DNA from 2 places in the Streptomyces sp. NPDC030991 genome. Region 1 is predicted to be linked to the other one. Evidence: riboswitches for the same ligand, from Rfam matches in the RefSeq annotation. Region 1 holds a riboswitch; the other holds the start of a gene.
The links. Region 1 has a riboswitch for glycine ahead of gcvT (glycine cleavage system aminomethyltransferase GcvT). Riboswitches for the same ligand answer to the same signal wherever they lie in the genome.
Positions count from the first base shown of each region.

Region 2: another riboswitch for glycine. It lies ahead of gcvP (aminomethyl-transferring glycine dehydrogenase); the one in region 1 lies ahead of gcvT (glycine cleavage system aminomethyltransferase GcvT).

Region 1 covers NZ_JBVIFR010000007.1:317,889-327,406, reverse strand. The annotation lists gene ACZ45E_RS16450 (L-serine ammonia-lyase) at 1-1,043, opposite strand, end outside; gene glyA (serine hydroxymethyltransferase) at 1,215-2,504, opposite strand; gene gcvH (glycine cleavage system protein GcvH) at 2,510-2,887, opposite strand; gene gcvT (glycine cleavage system aminomethyltransferase GcvT) at 2,979-4,085, opposite strand; glycine riboswitch at 4,138-4,256, opposite strand; glycine riboswitch at 4,257-4,364, opposite strand; gene ACZ45E_RS16430 (AAA family ATPase) at 4,577-5,158, shown strand; gene ACZ45E_RS16425 (enhanced serine sensitivity protein SseB) at 5,248-6,024, shown strand; gene ACZ45E_RS16420 (enhanced serine sensitivity protein SseB C-terminal domain-containing protein) at 6,143-6,937, shown strand; gene ACZ45E_RS16415 (ABC transporter permease) at 7,241-8,245, shown strand; gene ACZ45E_RS16410 (ABC transporter substrate-binding protein) at 8,359-9,518, shown strand, end outside.
Region 2 covers NZ_JBVIFR010000016.1:187,705-197,222, forward strand. The annotation lists gene ACZ45E_RS28025 (glutamate-cysteine ligase family protein) at 1-833, opposite strand, end outside; gene ACZ45E_RS28030 (hypothetical protein) at 1,358-1,945, shown strand; gene ACZ45E_RS28035 (DUF5999 family protein) at 2,285-2,485, shown strand; gene gcvP (aminomethyl-transferring glycine dehydrogenase) at 2,550-5,435, opposite strand; glycine riboswitch at 5,620-5,714, opposite strand; gene ACZ45E_RS28045 (PRC-barrel domain-containing protein) at 5,829-6,194, shown strand; gene ACZ45E_RS28050 (DNA polymerase IV) at 6,240-7,625, opposite strand; gene ACZ45E_RS28055 (MerR family transcriptional regulator) at 7,672-8,295, opposite strand; gene ACZ45E_RS28060 (bifunctional nuclease family protein) at 8,488-8,961, opposite strand; gene ftsR (transcriptional regulator FtsR) at 9,048-9,518, opposite strand, start outside.

The DNA of each region.
Region 1 (9,518 bases):
TCGCCCTGGCAGCCGACCTCGGCGCCGGAGATCGAGGCGTTCTCCTTGAAGAGCATGCCGATCGCGCCCGCCGAGAGCAGGAAGCGGACGACGCCCTCCTCCTTCTCCTGGTCGGAGCCGCTGGGCACGAAGTTCACGTAGTAGTGCAGAACCGCCGGGATGATGCCCGCCGCGCCGTTGGTCGGGGCGGTGACCACCCGGCCGCCCGCCGCGTTCTCCTCGTTGACCGCCATCGCGTACAGGGTGATCCACTCCATGGCCTGCGGCAGCGGCTCGCCCTCGGCGCGCAGCTTGCGGGCCGAACTCGCCGCACGGCGGCGGACCTTGAGGCCGCCGGGCAGGATGCCCTCGCGGGACATGCCGCGCGACACGCACGCCTGCATCACGCGCCAGAGCTCCAGCAGCCCGGCGCGGATCTCGTCCTCGGTGCGCCAGGCCTTCTCGTTCTCCAGCATCAGCGCGGGGATGGACAGGCCCGTCTCACGGGTGAGGCGCAGCAGCTCGTCACCGGTGCGGAACGGGTACTTCAGGACGGTGTCGTCCGGCACGACCGGGTTCTCGCCCTGGACGGCGTCCTCGTCGACGACGAAGCCGCCGCCCACGGAGTAGTACGTCTTGGAGAGCAGCTCGGCGCCCTCGGCGTCGTGGGCCCACAGCCGCATGCCGTTGGCGTGGTAGGGCAGGGTCTCGCGGCGGTGCAGGACCAGGTCGTCGTCGTAGGCGAAGGCGATGTCGTGCACGCCGAGCAGGTTGATCCGGCCGGACGACCGGATCGTCTCCACCCGCTCGTCGGCGTGCTCGACGTCGACGGTGCGCGGTGACTCGCCCTCCAGGCCGAGCAGCACCGCCTTCGGGGTGCCGTGCCCGTGGCCGGTCGCGCCCAGCGAGCCGTACAGCTCGGCGCGTATGGAGGCGGTGTGGGCCAGCAGGCCCTCGTTCTTCAGCCGCCGCGCGAACATCCGCGCCGCGCGCATCGGGCCGACCGTGTGGGAGCTGGACGGGCCGATGCCGATCGAGAACAGGTCGAAGACCGAGATGGCCACGGTGAGACTCCAAAAGGTGGTTGGTAGACGCCGTTGTCTGCCGGGGTGGTGCGGTGTGCAAGGGCGGTGCATGGCACGGGGCACCGTGCGTCCTGGTTCCTTGTGGTTCCAGTGTGCGCGGTGCCCCGGAAGTGTGTACGTACACAAGGGTACGTAACTGCCGTGAAATCCCTACAGGCCGGGGTAGAGCGGGTGCTTCTCGGCCAACGCGGTCACCCGGGCCTTGAGCGCCCGGGCGTCGGCCTCGGCGAAGGGGGCGGGCGCCTTGAGGGCCTCCGCGATCACGTCGGCGACCTCGGCGAAGTCCTCGGCCGTGAAGCCGCGGGTGGCCAGGGCGGGCGTGCCGATGCGCAGGCCGGAGGTGACCATCGGCGGGCGCGGGTCGTTCGGGACCGCGTTGCGGTTGACCGTGATGCCGACCTCGTGGAGACGGTCCTCGGCCTGCTGACCGTCGAGCTCGGAGTCGCGCAGGTCGACCAGGACGAGGTGCACGTCCGTGCCGCCGGAGAGCACGTTCACGCCGCGGGCGCGGGAGTCCTCGGAGGTCAGCCGCTCGGCGAGGATGCGGGCGCCCTCGACCGTACGGGCCTGGCGCTCCTTGAAGCCCTCACTCGCCGCGATCTTGAAGGAGACCGCCTTCGCCGCGATCACGTGCTCCAGGGGGCCGCCCTGGAAGCCCGGGAAGACGGACGAGTTCAGCTTCTTCGCGAAGTCCTTCTTGGCGAGGATGATGCCGCCGCGGGGGCCGCCGAGCGTCTTGTGGGTCGTCGAGGTGACGACGTCCGCGTGCTCGACCGGGTTCGGGTGCAGCCCCGCCGCGACGAGACCGGCGAAGTGCGCCATGTCGACCCAGAGGTACGCCTCGACCTCGTCGGCGATGCGCCGGAACTCGGCGAAGTCCAGCTGACGCGGGTACGCCGACCAGCCGGCGATGATCACCTTCGGGCGGTGCTCCTTGGCGAGCGCCTCGACCTCGGCCATGTCGACCAGGCCGTTGTCGTCGACGTGGTACGGGACCACGTTGAACTGCTTGCCGGAGAAGTTCAGGCGCATGCCGTGCGTGAGGTGGCCGCCGTGCGCCAGGTCCAGGCCGAGGATCGTGTCGCCGGGCTTGGCGAGCGCGAAGAGGGCGGCCTGGTTGGCGGAGGCGCCCGAGTGCGGCTGCACGTTGGCGTACTCGGCGCCGAACAGCTCCTTGACCCGGTCGATCGCGATCTGCTCGGTGACGTCGACGTGCTCGCAGCCGCCGTAGTAGCGGCGGCCGGGGTAGCCCTCGGCGTACTTGTTGGTGAGGACCGAGCCCTGGGCCTCCATGACGGCGACCGGCGCGAAGTTCTCCGACGCGATCATTTCCAGGGTCGACTGCTGGCGGTGCAGCTCGGCGTCGACGGCCTCGGCCACCTCCGGGTCGAGCGTGTGCAGGGACTCGTTCAGTACGGACTGCGCAGAGATGTCGGTCATGGGGGTCAGCTCCCGGAGAACTCGGTGTACTCGTCGGCGGTGAGCAGGTCCTTCGGCTCCTCGGCGATCCGGACCTTGAAGAGCCAGCCGCCCTCGAAGGGGGCCGAGTTCACCAGGGACGGGTCGTCGACGACGTCCTGGTTGGCCTCGGTGACCTCGCCCGAGACGGGGGAGTACAGGTCGGAGACCGACTTGGTGGACTCCAGCTCGCCGCAGGTCTCGCCCGCGGTGACGGTGTCGCCGACCTCGGGGAGCTGGACGAACACGATGTCACCGAGCGCGTTGGCCGCGTGCTCCGTGATGCCGACCGTGGCGACGCCGTCCTCGACGGCCGACAGCCACTCGTGCTCCTTGCTGTAACGCAGCTGCTGCGGGTTGCTCATGATGCGAATTCTCCTGTACGCGGGAGGGTGCTGGTGACAGTGGGGGAGGGCGCGGGGATGACGAGCGTCACTTCCGGCGCTTGTGGCAGCGTCACTTCTGGCGCTTGTAGAACGGCAGGGCCACGACCTCGTAGGGCTCGTGCGTACCGCGGATGTCGACGCCCACGCCCGTGGTGCCGGGGCCGGCGTGCGCGGCGTCGACGTACGCCATGGCGACCGGCTTGCCCAGGGTGGGGGAGGGGGCGCCGGAGGTGACCTCGCCGATCACCTGCCCGTCGCGGACCACCGGCATGCCCGCGCGCGGGACGCGGCGGCCCTCGGCGATCAGGCCGACGAGCTTGCGGGGCGGGGCGGTCTCGGCGCGCTCGGCGGCGGCCGCCAGGGCCTCGCGGCCCACGAAGTCGCCGTCCTTCTCGAACTTCACGACCCGGCCGAGACCCGCGTCGAACGGCGTCAGCTCCGTCGTCAGCTCGTGCCCGTACAGCGGCATGCCCGCCTCCAGGCGCAGCGTGTCGCGGCAGGAGAGGCCGCAGGGGACGAGGCCGTACCCGGCGCCCGCCTCGGTCAGCGCCTGCCACAGCTTCTCCGCGTCGCCGGGCGCGACGAACAGCTCGAAGCCGTCCTCGCCGGTGTACCCGGTGCGCGCGATGAGCGCCTCGACACCGGCGACGGTGCCCGGCAGGCCGGCGTAGTACTTCAGCCCGTCCAGGTCGGCGTCGGTGACGGACTTCACGATGGCGGGCGAGTTCGGACCCTGCACGGCGATCAGCGCGTACGCGTCCCGGTCGTCGCGGACCTCGGCGTCGAAGCCGGCGGCGCGCTCGGTGAGGGCGTCCAGCACGGTCTGCGCGTTGCCGGCGTTGGCGACGACCATGTACGTGGTGTCGGCGAGCCGGTAGACGATCAGGTCGTCGAGGATGCCGCCGTCCGCGCGGCAGATCATGGTGTAGCGGGCGCGGCCGACGCCGACCGTGGCGATGTTGCCGACGAGCGCGAAGTTCAGCAGCGCCGCCGCGTCCGGGCCGGTCACCGTGATCTCGCCCATGTGGGACAGGTCGAAGAGCCCGGCCTTCGTCCGCACGGCGGTGTGCTCGTCGCGCTCGCTGGCGTAGCGCAGCGGCATGTCCCAGTCGGCGAAGTCGGTCATGGTCGCGCCCAGCGAGCGGTGCAGGGCGTCGAGCGAGGTCGTACGGGTCATGGCTGGTGCTCCCGGGCGTGACGGCGATGGCGAGGGGTCCCCCGTGGCGGAGGCCTCCCCATCTGTCATCGGAACCTGAGAGGTTCGCCCCGACCACACGTACTGATGGTCATGGCTTGCACCTTGGGTGGGGCCGCCGTGCTGGACGGACGGCCCGCTTTTCAGATGTGCCTCGCCCGCGCGGTACGGGGCCTGAGAGATTCAAGGGAGGGACTTGCTCCTTCGGCGTCCGGGTACCCGTCGTGCTGGTGGGTCCCGGAACTCTCCCGCGCGGATTCAAGCGGCCGGTATGCGGTTGTGTGCGTGTGGCGGGCACATCATTGCATGCCCGCGGAACGGGGAAACCCCACGCCGGGCATTACCTTCTCTTTACACTTGGCGGGCAGAAGTGCCTGGGCGGAACGGGGAGGACGATCACGGTGCACAAGGCGATCGCGGGGGCGTACGCGACGACGGCTTCACCCGTGCCGGCGGTGGTCCCGAGGGCGCGGATGCCGCGCCGTCGCCAGGTGCGCGATCTGCGCGGGCGCGGCGGCCGCACACCGCGCCGGATCGGCTTCGCCGCGGGGGACCTCGTGGTGCTCTCGGGGCTGCCGGGCAGCGGCAAGTCCACGCTGATGCGCCGGGCCGTCACGGCGCTGCGCATCGACTCCCAGGACGCCCGGGAGCGCTGGGCCGCCCGCCTCCCCGGTCTGCCGTACGCGCTCTACCGCCCGCTGGTCCGGGTCGCGCACTACGCGGGGCTGCGGCGGGCGATGCGCTCCGGCGTCAGCGTCGTCGTGCACGACTGCGGCACCCAGGCGTGGGTGCGCCGCTGGATGATCCGCGCTGCCCGGCGCCGCGGCGCCTCCGTCCACCTGCTCCTCCTCGACGTCCCGCCCGGCACCGCCCTCGAGGGCCAGGCGGAGCGGGGCCGCGGGGTGTCGCGGTACGCGTTCGCGCGCCATCGCCGGGCGGTGGGCGCGCTGGTGACGTCGACGGAGCGGGGCGATCTCCCGGCGGGCATCGAGTCGGCGGTGCTGCTCGACCGGGCGGCGACCGACGCCCTCGGCGGGATCACGTTCCGGGGGTGAGCGGGACGAGCGGGAGCACGCTCCGGGGACAAAGGGACCACCGGAAGACCCTTGGGGCCCCTCTGGCGTACGGGTTATCGTCGGCGGCTATGGAACACCCGGCATTTCACGAGGACGCGCACCCCCATCCGACGCACGGCTGGCCGGCCAACGAGCTGGAGCAGGTCCTCGGCGCCGCGCTCGGCGTCGAGGGCGCAGGCGCCCGCATCGTCGAGGTCCTCGGCCGCAGCCCGGTCTGGATACCGCTGCCCCAGGGCGGCAGCCCCGAGAGCCGTGACCTCGACCTGCCGACGTTGGAGATCGAGGGCCAGGCGTACGTCCCCGTCTTCAGCTCCGAACAGCAGTTCATGCAGGTCACCGGCGGCCGTATGCACTGCACGGTCGCCCCGGCCGTCGAGTTCGCGCGCGGGCTGCCCGCCCAGGTCGGGCTCGCGCTCAACCCGGACGGCGCCGTCGGCATCCCGCTGCCCCCGGCCGCCGTCGCCGAACTGGCCCGCAGCGGACGCACCCCGCTGGACGGCCCGTCCACCGGCGGTCGCGTCGTGCTCTGCGAACCCGACTGGCAGCACGACCCGGTGGACTTCCTGGCGACGGTGCGCGAGGAGTTCGAGGCGGCCGGCACCGTACTGAGCGCCCACCGCTGCCTCGCCGTCGTCGAGGACGCGGACCCGTCCCTGTTCATCGGGGTGCGGCTGACCCAGTGGGAAGGCGCCGCGCGGGACCTCCCGCTGGACGCGCTGGGCCGCGCGCTCGGCCGGACCCCGGTCGCCTGGCCGGTGAACCTGGTCTTCCTCGACGTCACCCAGGACCCGGTCGCCGACTTCCTGCGCACGCGCGTACGTCCGTTCTACGCACGGGAACGGTGACGTCGTCCGTCAAGTCGGTGTCAGTGACGCCGCTTAAGCTGGTTTCATGACCTGACCGGGCGGCGCTCCGCCCCCGGTCACGGGCGGAACACGGACGTTCACGAAGGGGCGGTTACGGGTGAGTGCGTCGGGCACGGCCGCGGCCGGACAGGTCGAGCACATGCTGCGCCAGGTGACCCCCGGGCGCTACGACGCGTACGAGGCGCTCCTTGCGGCCCTCGCCGACCCCGCCGCCGGGCAGGTCTGGATGCTGCTCTGGCACGGCCAGGCCGGCTCCCCCGACGCCCAGTACGGGAACATGGACGTGGACGGTTTCTCCTACGCGCCCTGCGTCACCTCCGCCCAGGAGCTCTCCGCGTCCGGCTGGTCCCGCGCCTACGAGGTGGTCGGCGGCGTCGACGCGGCCCGCACCCTCTACCCCGACCACTACGGCCTGTGGCTCAACCCGCACGCGCCCGGCGGCGGCGTGGGTGTGCCCTGGCTCGACCTGCGCCGCATCGCGGGCGGCCTCGACCGGCAGCCGGCCGGACCGCTGCGGCTGGCCGAACCGACCATCGAGATCCCCCAGTTCTACGCCCTGCTCGCGCAGAACGCGCACCGCACCACCGCGGTCCGCTCGCTGCGCCGCGCCTGGGTGCAGCCCGCGATCGGCGCGCCGTACCTGGCGATCGGCCTCGACGTCTACGACACGTCGCCCGCCTCCGTGGACGCGGTCCGCGCGATGATGCAGCAGTCCGTCGCGGCGGTCCCGGACGGCCTGCCGGTCTCCACGGTCGCCATGTCCGACGAGTACGACCCGGTGGCGATGTGGCTGCGCGCGAACGCGCGCCCGTTCTACGACCGCGAGGCACATGCCGCGCCGGCCGCCCCGGCCGGCGGGGGTTACGGATTCCCGCCGCCCTACGGAGCCTGAGCGAGGCCGGGCGCCGAACTCGCGTGTCGCAATAGCGAGTTGTGGGGCCAATGTCCGACCTGGCGCCCCTTCCGACCCAACTGCCCACTGTTCGCACCCCGTTCACAGCTGTCCGGATAACGGAACACCCCTGACAGCATCACGTTTAGGCATCCTTTCCCCGTCAAGTCTGGCAACAGATCGCACACAGGTTGAAGACTCCGGCAGCAGGGGGCTTCGCCTCTGTGTACGACGGACTGAATCACGCCGCTACAGCGGCAAGTGCGGGCCGGTCACCGCCGGTTGAGAGGGGTCCTTGCCACGATGACGGCACCATTGCACGACACGACCGCGGAAGTGGAGCCGACCGCCCCGGTCGACGCCGCCGCGAGCGGAGCCGGCCGCAAGGTCGAGGGCAGGTCGCTGAAGCAGATCGCCTGGAACCGCCTCAAGCGGGACAAGGTCGCCCTCGCCGGTGGCATCGTTGTCGTCTTCCTGATCCTGGTGGCGGTCTTCGCCCCGCTCATCGTGAGCCTGCTCGGGCACCCGCCGAACGAGTTCCACCAGGACAAGCTGGACCCCCTGACGAACCTGCCCGACGGGTCCCTCGGTGGTGTCAGCGGTGACTTCCTGTTCGGCGTCGAGCCCAACAAGGGCCGCGACGTGTTCAGCCGCATCGTCTACGGCGCCCGGATCTCCCTGCTCGTGGCCTTCCTCGCGGCGATCGTCGCGGTGGCGCTCGGCACCCTGTTCGGCATCGTCGCCGGCTACTTCGGCGGCTGGATCGACGCGCTGATCAGCCGCGTGATGGACGTGCTGCTCTCCTTCCCGCAGCTGCTCTTCATCATCTCCCTGGTCTCGGTGCTCCCGGACGACCTGCTGGGCCTGACCGGCAGCGGGGTGCGCATCGCGGTCCTCGTCATGGTCATCGGCTTCTTCGGCTGGCCGTACATCGGCCGCATCGTCCGTGGCCAGACGCTCTCGCTGCGCGAACGTGAGTACGTGGAGGCGGCCCGGTCGCTGGGCGGCGGCTCCGGCCACGTCCTCTTCCGCGAACTGCTGCCGAACCTGGTCGCGCCGATCGTCGTCTACATGACGCTGATGATCCCGACCAACATCCTCACGGAGGCGGCGCTCAGCTTCCTCGGCGCCGGAGTCCGGCCGCCCACGGCGTCCTGGGGCGGCATGCTCCGCGACGCGCTGGAGACGTACGAGCACGACCCGATGTTCATGGTCTTCCCGGGCGTCACGATCTTCATCACCGTCCTGGCGTTCAACCTCTTCGGCGACGGGCTGCGTGACGCGCTCGACCCGAAGGGGACCCGGTAAAGCCACAGACCGCCTGGTCTGTAACGAACTGCCCCTGCCGCACTGTCAGGTGGCTCGACTCCATGGTTCTCCGGCTGCTGGCCCGGGACCGCGATCTCGGAGGTTACGAGAAAATGCCCACAGGTTCCTCGAAACGACGGCTCGCCGCCGGCGCGGCCCTCGTCGTCGCGGCGCTCGTGTCGACCACGGCGTGCGGCGGCGGTGACGGTGACTCCAAGGACTCGTCCAAGGGCGCCGGTTACGACGCGGCGTACAACAAGGTCGCCAACGCCTCCACGAAGAAGGGGGGCACGCTGAAGATGGTCGGCAAGCAGGACCTCGACTCCGCCGACCCCCAGCGTGCCTACTACGGCATGTCGTGGGACTTCATGCGCTTCTACACGCGTCAGCTCGTGACGTTCGCGCCGAAGCCGGGCGCCGCGTCCACCGAGCTCGTCGGTGACCTCGCCAAGTCGACCGCGAAGATCTCCGACGGCGGCAAGACGTACACGTACGAACTGCGCGACGGTGTCACGTGGGAGGACGGCTCGCCGATCACCGCGCAGGACATCAAGTACGGCATCGAGCGCATCTGGGCCTCGGACGTCATCACCGGCGGCCCGCAGTACCTGAAGCAGAACCTGGACCCCAAGGGCGAGTACAAGGGCCCCTACAAGGACAAGTCCAAGGACAAGCTCGGCCTGAAGTCGATCGAGACGCCGGACGCGAAGACCATCGTCTTCAAGCTGCCCAAGCCCAACGGTGACTTCGAGCAGTTCCTCGCCATGCCGTCCGGCTCGCCGGTCAAGCAGGCCAAGGACACGGCCAACAAGTACACCCAGCACCCGTTCTCGGCCGGACCGTACAAGTTCCAGTCGTACAAGGCGGGCAAGAAGATCGTCCTGGTCCGCAACACGGCCTGGAAGAAGGCGTCGGACCCGGTCCGCGCCGCGCTGCCCGACAAGGTCGACGTGACGATCTCCGCCAACCTGGAGGAGAACGACAAGCGCCTGATGGAAGGCGACTACGACGTCGACATGAACGGCACGGGCATGACCCAGTCGGGTCGCGTCTCCGCCGTCCAGGACCACCGTGACAGCGTCGACAACATGCGGACCTCCTTCGTCCGCTACGTCGCGCTGATCCACTCCGCCAAGCCGTTCGACAACGTCCACTGCCGCAAGGCCGTGTTCTACGCGACGGACTTCGCCGGTCTCCAGCAGACCCGCGGCGGCAAGCTGGCCGGCGGCGACATCGCCAACTCCACGCTGCCCACCTCCATCAAGGGCCACAC
Region 2 (9,518 bases), on a different contig from region 1:
CGCACGTTCTCCTCGAAGAGGTCGTAGGCCGAGTCGATCCACCGCTCCCCGAACCAGGTCCGCGGCCGCACCCCCTGGGCCTGCAACTCCGGCGGCCGGGTGTCCGTGGACTGCTGGAACAGCGGGGGCCGCGACTCCCGCCACAGCTCGCGCCCGAAGAGGAACGGCGAGTTGGCCCCCAGCGCGATCTGCACCGCGGCCACCGCCTGCGCGGCGTTCCACACCGCGGCGAACCGGCCCGGGGTGACCTGGAGGTGCAACTGCACGGAGGTACAGGCGGCTTCGGGCACGATCGACGAGGAGGTGCTGGTCAGCCGCTCCACGCCGTCGATGTCGAGCAGGAAGTCCTCACCGCGCGCGGCGACGATCGCGTCGTTGAGCAAGGTGTACCGGTCGACGTCCGACAGGTTCCCGGAGACGAGGTCGTCCGCGTTCAGCGTCGGCAGAATGCCGATCATCACGATGCCGGCGTCGACCTCGTTGGCCTTCCGATGGGCATAGCCGAGCCCGGTCCGCAGCTCCTCGGCGAGCTGGTCGAGAACGCGGCCGCCGAGCTGGTGCGGCGCGATATTCACTTCGAGATTGAACATCGCCAGTTCCGTCTGGAAATCCCGGCTCGCGATCCTCTCCAGTACTTCCGCATTCATCATTTTCGGCATCCCGTCGGGCCCGGCGAGATTCAGCTCGATCTCCAGCCCCATGAGATTCCTGGGCCGGTCGAACCTCTTCTCCTCCAGGAGCCGCCCGAGCCCCGCCAGGCAGTCGTGCAACTTGCGCCGGTACTGCTGCCGATCGGCCCGATCGACCGCGCCCGCAGCGACCTTCTTCCCCATGGGAGCACCCTTCCTCGCATGGGCAGCCCGTCGATCCGGCCGCGTGTCACGGTGGATGATGCCCAGGAATGTGATCGATAACGCCCCGCGCGGGCCTGCGGAGCAGTACGCTCAGTGCAGATACCCGGCGGCACATTCCTTAGGCATGGGGCCTTCCGCAGATTCAGCTACGAGGGCTTGGTGAAAAACGCCGACGAGAATCGGCCGTCCGCCCGATCGGACAAAGCCGAGGTCACACGGCACGAGCCCCTGGGAAATCTACCGGACGCCGACAAAATACCGTGAGAACGACGGCCTGATAGCACCTTGCGTACCCGGACGGCACTGGTAGCGGAAACATCGAGTGAACACGCGTCGTATAAACTCCGCGAAAGAGACAGAGAGTTGGCGCCCGCGTCCAGGCTTCCGCCTTCTCTGCCCCGTGTCACTTCGCGCACTCCCGCGCACCGAGCAGCAGACAGCGCCGTCCGCTCGTCCCGCACCGCCCTCGCACCACGTGCCTGTCGAATGAGAGGCGACCCACCATGCCGCTGCATGTCCCCCCGGCTCCCGCGCCCGCCCTCCGCAGCGTTCTCACGGCCCTAGGTTCCCCCACCGCCGTCCGTGAAGCCCGCACCCCTTCCCTGCGCGCCGCGCAGGGGCCGGCAAGTCCCGAACTCCCGCTCCCTCTCCATGTGTTGGAACACGTCACCGAGACCACCGGACGGCCCTCGCGCACCCGCCTCACGGGCTGGCGCTTCGTCGTGCGGTGCGGGGATCGCGCGGTGGCCGCCGCCGACACGATGCTCACCCCGGACGGCTGGGCCTTCTCGCACTTCTTCGAGGGCCCCTACGTCACCTCCACCGAGCGTGCCCTGCGCCAGGCGGAGGCCCTGCCGAAGACCTACCAGCCGCGGCTGCTCTCCGTGCCCGAGCTGTACATGCTCACCCTGTGGCTGCACGGGGACCACACGGCCGACGCGTCGAGCGGTCATCCGGCGGCCGACGACATCCTGGTCCCGCTCGCGCCGGCGCCGCCCGGCATCGCGGCCCACCGCCCGCACCGCGTGGCGGAACTGCTGTCGGTCCTGGCCCTGCGGCTGACGCCGTCCCGGGCCGTTCTGCTCGCCTGACGCGACCGGAGAGGATCCGCCCGCACACCGCTCCACGAGACCTGTGCCCCGCGCCGCCCGCCGTCCGGTCGCGGGGCACAGCCATGCCGGAGCGGACTAGTCCACTCCGGCCACCCCGAACCACCCGAAGGGACAATGCACTTGGGCTGAACCGTCCGCACGGGTGACGCGTCTCCATCCAGTGAGGACCGCTGCTACGAAATCCCTGCGGATTGACGCCCACAGGGCAACACTGGGTTCCGGACCGACTGAAAACGGGGGGCGGCCATGAACAAGACTTCACGCCGCAGCACGGACGCCGACGTCATCGAGATCACTACGCAGCGAAAGAACCCATCCATGTGCCAGCACCAGCCATCGTGCCCCACAGCAGAATCCGCGGACAGGGAGGCCGCGCTTCCCGTGGCTCACCACCCGGAGCAGGGCTGGAGCCTCCTGTGCAACGGGGTCCTGCTCTTCGAGGACACCGGCGAGCTGCTCCCCAACGGCACGATCATCGCCCCGCACCGACCGGTGGTGGCGGTGGTGACAGCGGCATAGCGCCGTACGGAGCGCGCGGAGCCGCTTGCACCATCCGGCGGCCCCGCGCGAGCGCCTCAGCCCCTCACGCCTCGTAGGCGTCCAGCGGCGGGCACGAGCAGACCAGGTTCCGGTCACCGAAGGCCTGGTCGATCCGGCGCACCGGCGGCCAGTACTTGTCGGCGGCGGCCACCCCCGCAGGGAAGACGGCTTCCTCGCGGCTGTAGGCGTGCTCCCACTCACCGCTGAGCATCCCGGCCGTGTGCGGCGCGTTGCGCAGCGGGTTGTCCTGCGCCGGCCACTCGCCGGAGGCGACCCGCTCGACCTCCCCGCGAATGGCGATCATGGCCTCGCAGAAACGGTCCAGCTCGTCGAGGTCCTCGCTCTCGGTCGGCTCGATCATCAGCGTCCCGGCGACCGGGAACGACATGGTCGGCGCGTGGAACCCGTAGTCGATCAGGCGCTTGGCGATGTCGTCGACGGTGACCCCGGTCGCCTTGCTGAGCGGCCGCAGATCGATGATGCACTCGTGCGCGACGAGCCCGCCGGGCCCGGTGTAGAGCACGGGGTAGTGCGGCTCGAGCCGCTTGGCGATGTAGTTCGCGGAGAGCACGGCGACCTGCGTCGCCCGCTTCAGCCCCTCGCCGCCCATGAGCCGCACGTACGACCACGAGATCGGCAGGATCCCCGCGGAGCCCCACGGCGCGGCCGAGATCGGTCCGACGCCGGTCTCCGGTCCCGCGGCCGGCTGCATCGGGTGGTTCGGCAGGTACGGCGCGAGGTGCGCGCGCACGCCCACCGGGCCCACGCCGGGGCCGCCGCCGCCGTGCGGGATGCAGAACGTCTTGTGCAGGTTCAGGTGCGAGACGTCGCCGCCGAAGTGCCCGGGCTTGGCGAGCCCCACCAGCGCGTTGAGGTTCGCCCCGTCGACGTACACCTGGCCGCCGGCGTCGTGCACGGCGGCGCAGATGTCGGCGACGTGCTCCTCGAAGACGCCGTGCGTCGACGGGTAGGTGATCATGAGGACGGACAGCTGGTCGGCGTACTGCTCGATCTTGGCGCGCAGGTCCTCGACGTCGATCTCGCCGTCGTCGGCGGTCTTCACGACGACGACCTTCATCCCGGCCATCACGGCGCTCGCCGCGTTGGTGCCGTGCGCCGAGGACGGGATGAGGCAGACGGTCCGCTGCTCGTCACCGTTGGCCCGGTGGTAGCCGCGCACCGCCAGCAGCCCTGCGAGTTCGCCCTGCGATCCGGCGTTCGGCTGCAGCGACACCTTGTCGTACCCGGTGACCTCGGCGAGCTGCTCCTCAAGCTCCGTGATGAGCGTCAGGTAGCCCTGCGCCTGCTCGGCCGGCGCGAAGGGGTGCAGCTGCCCGAACTCGGGCCAGGTGACCGGCTCCATCTCCGTCGTCGCGTTGAGCTTCATCGTGCAGGAGCCCAGCGGGATCATGCCGCGGTCGAGCGCGTAGTCGCGGTCGGCGAGCCTGCGCAGGTAGCGCAGCATCGCGGTCTCGGAGCGGTGCTGGTGGAAGACGGGGTGCGTCAGGATGTCGTCGCCGCGCAGCGCCGCCGGGGGCAGCGCGTCGACCGTCCCGGCGTCCAGCGCCTCGATGTCCGCCTCGACGCCGAACGCGCCCCAGACGACGTGGAGTTGACCCCGGGTGGTGGTTTCGTCGCAGGCGACCGAGACGTGGTCGGCGTCGACGAGGTGTACGTTGACCCCGCCCTCCCGGGCGGCGCGGACGACCTGGGCGGCCTTGCCCGGCACCCGGACGGTCAGAGTGTCGAAGTACGCGCCGTGCACGACCTCGACCCCGCCCGCCGACAGACCCGCGGCCAGCAGCGTGGCGTAGCGGTGGGTGCGCCGCGCGATGGACCGCAGGCCGTCCGGTCCGTGGTAGACGGCGTACATGCCGGCCATGACGGCGAGCAGGACCTGGGCCGTGCAGATGTTGCTCGTCGCCTTCTCGCGACGGATGTGCTGCTCCCGCGTCTGCAGGGCGAGACGGTACGCCTTGTTGCCGTCGGCGTCGACGGAGACACCGACGAGCCGCCCGGGCAGCGACCGGGCGAACTTCTCCCGTACGGCCATGTAGCCGGCGTGCGGTCCGCCGAAGCCCATCGGCACACCGAAGCGCTGCGTCGTGCCGACGGCGATGTCCGCGCCCAGCTCGCCGGGCGAGGTGAGCAGCGTGAGAGCGAGCAGGTCGGCGGCGACGGTGACGATCGCGCCCAGTTCGTGCGCCTGGTCGACGACCGGCTTGATGTCACGGACGGCGCCGGAGGCCCCCGGGTACTGCACGAGCACGCCCACGACGCCGCGCTCGGCGATCTCGGCCGGGATGCCGTCGCTCAGGTCGGCGACGACGATCTCCACGCCGGCCGGCTCGGCACGTGTCCTGATGACGGCGGCGGTCTGCGGCAGCGCGTCGGCGTCCACGAGGTACACGCCGCTCTTGACCTTGCCGACGCGCCGCGACAGCGCCATGGCCTCGGCGGCGGCCGTGCCCTCGTCGAGCAGGGAGGCGCCCGAGGTGGGCAGGCCGGTCAGTTCGGCGACCATCGTCTGGAAGTTGAGCAGCGCTTCGAGGCGGCCCTGCGAGATCTCCGGCTGGTACGGCGTGTAGGCCGTGTACCAGGACGGGTTCTCCATGACGTTGCGCAGGATGACGGGCGGCGTGAACGTCCCGTAGTAGCCGAGCCCGATCATCGAGCCGAGCACCTGGTTGCGGTCGGCGAGGGAGCGCAGCTCGGCGAGCACCTCGGCCTCGGTCCTGGCGGCGGGCAGCTCCAGCGCCTCGGCGCTCCTGATCACGTCCGGCACCGCGGCCGCCGTCAGCTCGTCGAGCGAGCCGTAGCCGACCTGCGCGAGCATCTTGGCCTGCGCGGCGTCGTCCGGACCGATGTGGCGCTGCTCGAAGGGGATGCCCTGCTCCAGAGCGGAGAGCGGAGTACGGTTGGCGGTCATTGCGGAGGCCTCCTGGTCATCGCGACCTGCGAGGGGCACCACGGCGTGGCTGCCCGGACGGCCTCCCCCTCTGTCATCTCAACCTGAGAGCTTCACCGGTCCACCCCGCGCGAGCACGGAACACACCGGCTTTCACCGTCGGTGAGAGCGGAAGACGTGCACCCGCCCTGCTTTCCAGAGTGACCTCGTCCGTGCGGTACGTGGGCCTGAGAGATTCCGGGGAGGATTTGCTCCTTCGGCGCCTCCGACGGTGGTCGGAGACTCTCCCGCACGGGGTCAGCAGCCGCTTGCCAGCCTACCAGCGGCGATATGACCGGTTCCCTCGAGTGGCCGCCTTCCCCAATGTGCTCTTTCGTAGTGCTTACAGACGAGTTGCGACCATCTGGAGGGCACGTGCAGACCCACGTCGATCCGCGCAACCTGATCGGCCGCAAGGCGCTCGACCGCAACGGAGCCAAGATCGGCACGATCGACGAGGTCTACCTCGACGACGCCACGGGGGTGCCGGAGTGGGCGGCGATACGCACCGGCCTCTTCAGCCGCGACGCCTTCGTCCCCCTGGAACCGAGCCAACTGATCGACGGCGCCCTCCGCGTCCCCTTCGAACGCGCCCTGATCAAGGATTCCCCGGACTTCGGCGTGGGCCGCCACCTCTCCCCCGAGCAGGAGCTCCAGCTCTACCACCACTACGGCCTCGACCTCACGGCCCCGCAGCCCCCGGACATCCTGTTCGGCCGTATCGCGGGCACCGAGGAGTAACGGGCGCGGACGAGCCGCCCTCCACCGCACAGGCCCCGCCCCCGTCTAGGCCCGTTCCGCCCGCTCTGCCCGCTCCACCAGCGGCAGCGGCTCCGCGGGCTCCAGCAGCGGGTCGTCGACCAGGAACGTGCGGACCCGCCCCGGCCCCTTCGCGTACGGCGTCTCGAACCGTACGGTGACCCGCCCGAGCCCGCTGCCCTGCACCCACCCCGGCCCGAACTCGGCGTGCCGCACATCGTGCCCGGCCATCCAACGCCGCTCGACAGGACCGGCCTCCACCGCCGCGACCTCGACCCGCTCGCCCTCCTCCGCGGCGGCGTCCACCGCGCCCCGGCCCCCGCCCCGCTCCTCCTCGGCGGCGGCCGCCTGGGCGAACAGGTCCTCCTGCGTGAAGTCGGCGAGCCCGCTCACGCCGACCCCGAGCAGCCGCACCCCGCCCGTCGTGTCCACGGACTCCAGCAGCCGCGCCGCGGCCTCCCGCACCACCGCGGGATCATCGGTCGGCCCGCGCAGCGTCTCGGACCGCGTCAGCGTCGAGAAGTCGTACCGCCGCACTTTCAGGACGACGGTCCGCCCCGACCGCTCGGCCGCCCGCAACCGCTCCACGCACCGGTCGGCAAGGCGCTGCACCTCCGCGCGGACGCGCACCCGGTCGTGGATGTCCACGTCGTACGTGTCCTCGACCGACACCGACTTCGAGTCGCGCTCGGCGACGACGGGCCGCTCGTCGTGGGCCAGCGCCATGGCGTACAGATGGCCCCCGTGCGACTTCCCCAGCAGCCGCACCAGCTCGTCCTCGCCCGCCTCGGCGATCTCGGCGACGGTGAGAATCCCCGCGCGCCGCAGATGGTCCCCGGTCGCGGGCCCGACCCCCGGCAGGATCCGCACGGACTTCGGCCCGATCAGCGCCCGCTCGGTCCCCGGCCGTATCAGCACCAGCCCGGCCGGCTTGGCCTCCTCCGACGCGATCTTCGCCAGCATCTTGGAGGCGGCGAGCCCGACGGACCCGGTCAGTCCGGTCACCCGCCGGATGTCCGCCCGCAGCCGCACCCCGACGGCCTCCGCGGAAACGGCGTCCCAGGCCACCTCACCGGCCTCCAGATCGACGAACGCCTCGTCGAGGCTCAACGGCTCCACGAGCGGCGAAAGCTCCCGCAGAAGCCCCATCACCTGTTCGCTGACCTCCCGGTACAACCGGAACCGCGGCACGAGGTACGCGGCATTGGGCGCGAGCCGGCGCGCCTGCCCCATCGGCATCGCCGAGTGCACCCCGAACTTCCGTGCCTCGTACGACGCCGTCGCCACGACACCGCGCGGCCCGAGCCCGCCCACGACGACCGCTTTCCCGCGCAGGCTCGGCTTGGCCGCCTGCTCCGCCGAGGCGTAGAAGGCGTCCATGTCGAGATGCAGAATCGTCGGCCCGGCTCTCACTCCACCGATGCTGCCCTACGCCACTGACAACGCGGCCGCACGAGGGTCACACCGCGCGGTTGCGCCGCCTCGCGAGCTCGTCCGCGGGGTTCTGCCCGATCAGCGTCTCGCCGGTGTCCACGCGCTCGCCGTGCAGCTGTGACAGGGCACTCTCCACGTCCCGCCAGACCACGCCCACGGCGATCCCGAAGATTCCCTGACCACCCTGGAGCAGCTCGTGCACCTCGGCCGGCGACGTGCACTCGTACACAGTGGCGCCGTCGCTCATGAGCGTCATGCGCTCCAGGTCCGCAAAGCCCCGCTCCCGCAGGTGCTGCACGGCTGTACGAATGTTCTGCAACGAGACGCCCGTGTCCAGGAAGCGCTTGACGACCTTGAGCACGACGACGTCGCGGAAGCTGTACAGACGCTGCGTCCCCGAGCCGTACGCAGGCCGCACGCTGGGCTCGACGAGGCCGGTCCTGGCCCAGTAGTCGAGCTGTCGATAGGTGATACCGGCCGCCGCGCACGCGGTCGGACCCCGGTACCCCACTTCCTCCTCGGAAGCCGCTCCGCCGCTCTCCCCCGCCACCGCAGACACTGCCTGCGGGCGCTGCGGAGTGTGATCGGCCGCGCTGCCGTGAAACGAGTACGGACCGCCCGTCGCCGTACCGTCGCCGCTGCTTCTCACGCCGACCTCCTCTTTGACCTGCCCTCTCGACGGTAGGCAGTCACAAGGGGTGCGTCAACGAACGCCACACTCGCCACGCCGAGTGATAATCACCCTAAGAGTGGTTTCCCGTATCCCACCGCGGGGAAAGGCTAGCCGAATGTGCCGAGGCGGCCGCCGCTGGGCGACCGCCTCATGGTCATTTTCCACCGATCATTGACTGTTCGTCCCGAAGTCCTCGGGCGAGATCTGATCGAGGAACTCGCGGAACTTCTCCACCTCGTCCTCCTGCTCGTCCGGGATGGCGATCCCCGCGTCGTCCAGGACCCCGTCACTGCCGAAGATCGGCGTCCCGGTGCGCAGCGCGAGCGCTATGGCGTCGGACGGGCGGGCGCTGACCTCGACGCCGCTCGCGAACACCAGCTCCGCATAGAAAACACCTTCCCGCAGGTCGGTGATGCGTACTTCCGTGAGCTCCTGTCCGACCGCTTCCAGCACGTCCTTGAACAGGTCGTGCGTCAGCGGACGCGCGGGGGCCATGCCCTGCTGGGCAAAGGCGATCGCCGTCGCCTCCCCCGGTCCGATCCAGATGGGGAGGTAACGGTCGCCTCCCACTTCACGCAGGAGCACGATCGGCTGGTTGGAGGGCATTTCCACCCGGACACCTACGACGTCGAGCTCGTTCACACAGCAACCCTAGGACGTGCCCGGCCGGTTTGGGTAGTCGGGCATGCGCCGAAGGCCGGGCTCACGGCGCTCACCCGCCCCTGCGATCAGGGCAGACGCACCCCGAGCGCAGTCTGCACAAGTGCGGCATGCAGCCGTACGGTGAGGCCCGCCAGCTCCTTGGCCCGCGCCTGCGCGAGGGCCCTGGTCTGCGGATTGCGATGCACCTTGAGCGGTGCGACGACCGAGTCCACGAGGCCGGCCTCACGGTCCGCGGCCGCCCGCATGACGCGCAGATGCCGCGGCTCGATACCGAACCGGCCCAACTCCCCCACCAGCTCGGCGACCGATACGGCCGACGCGTCATAGCCGCCGTCCGGCAACGGGGCGATGAGCCCGTACGACTCCCACTCGTCGAGCTCCCCCTCGTCGATCCCCACGGCGGCGAGCAGCGCGTCCCGGCCGACACGGGCGGCGGTGGGAGCCCCGTCGGCCTCGTCCGCGGCGTCACCGGGCCGTCCAGGAGGCGGCACGGGCAACGGCTCGCCCCGCTCCAGAGCGTCGAGCTGCTCCTTGAT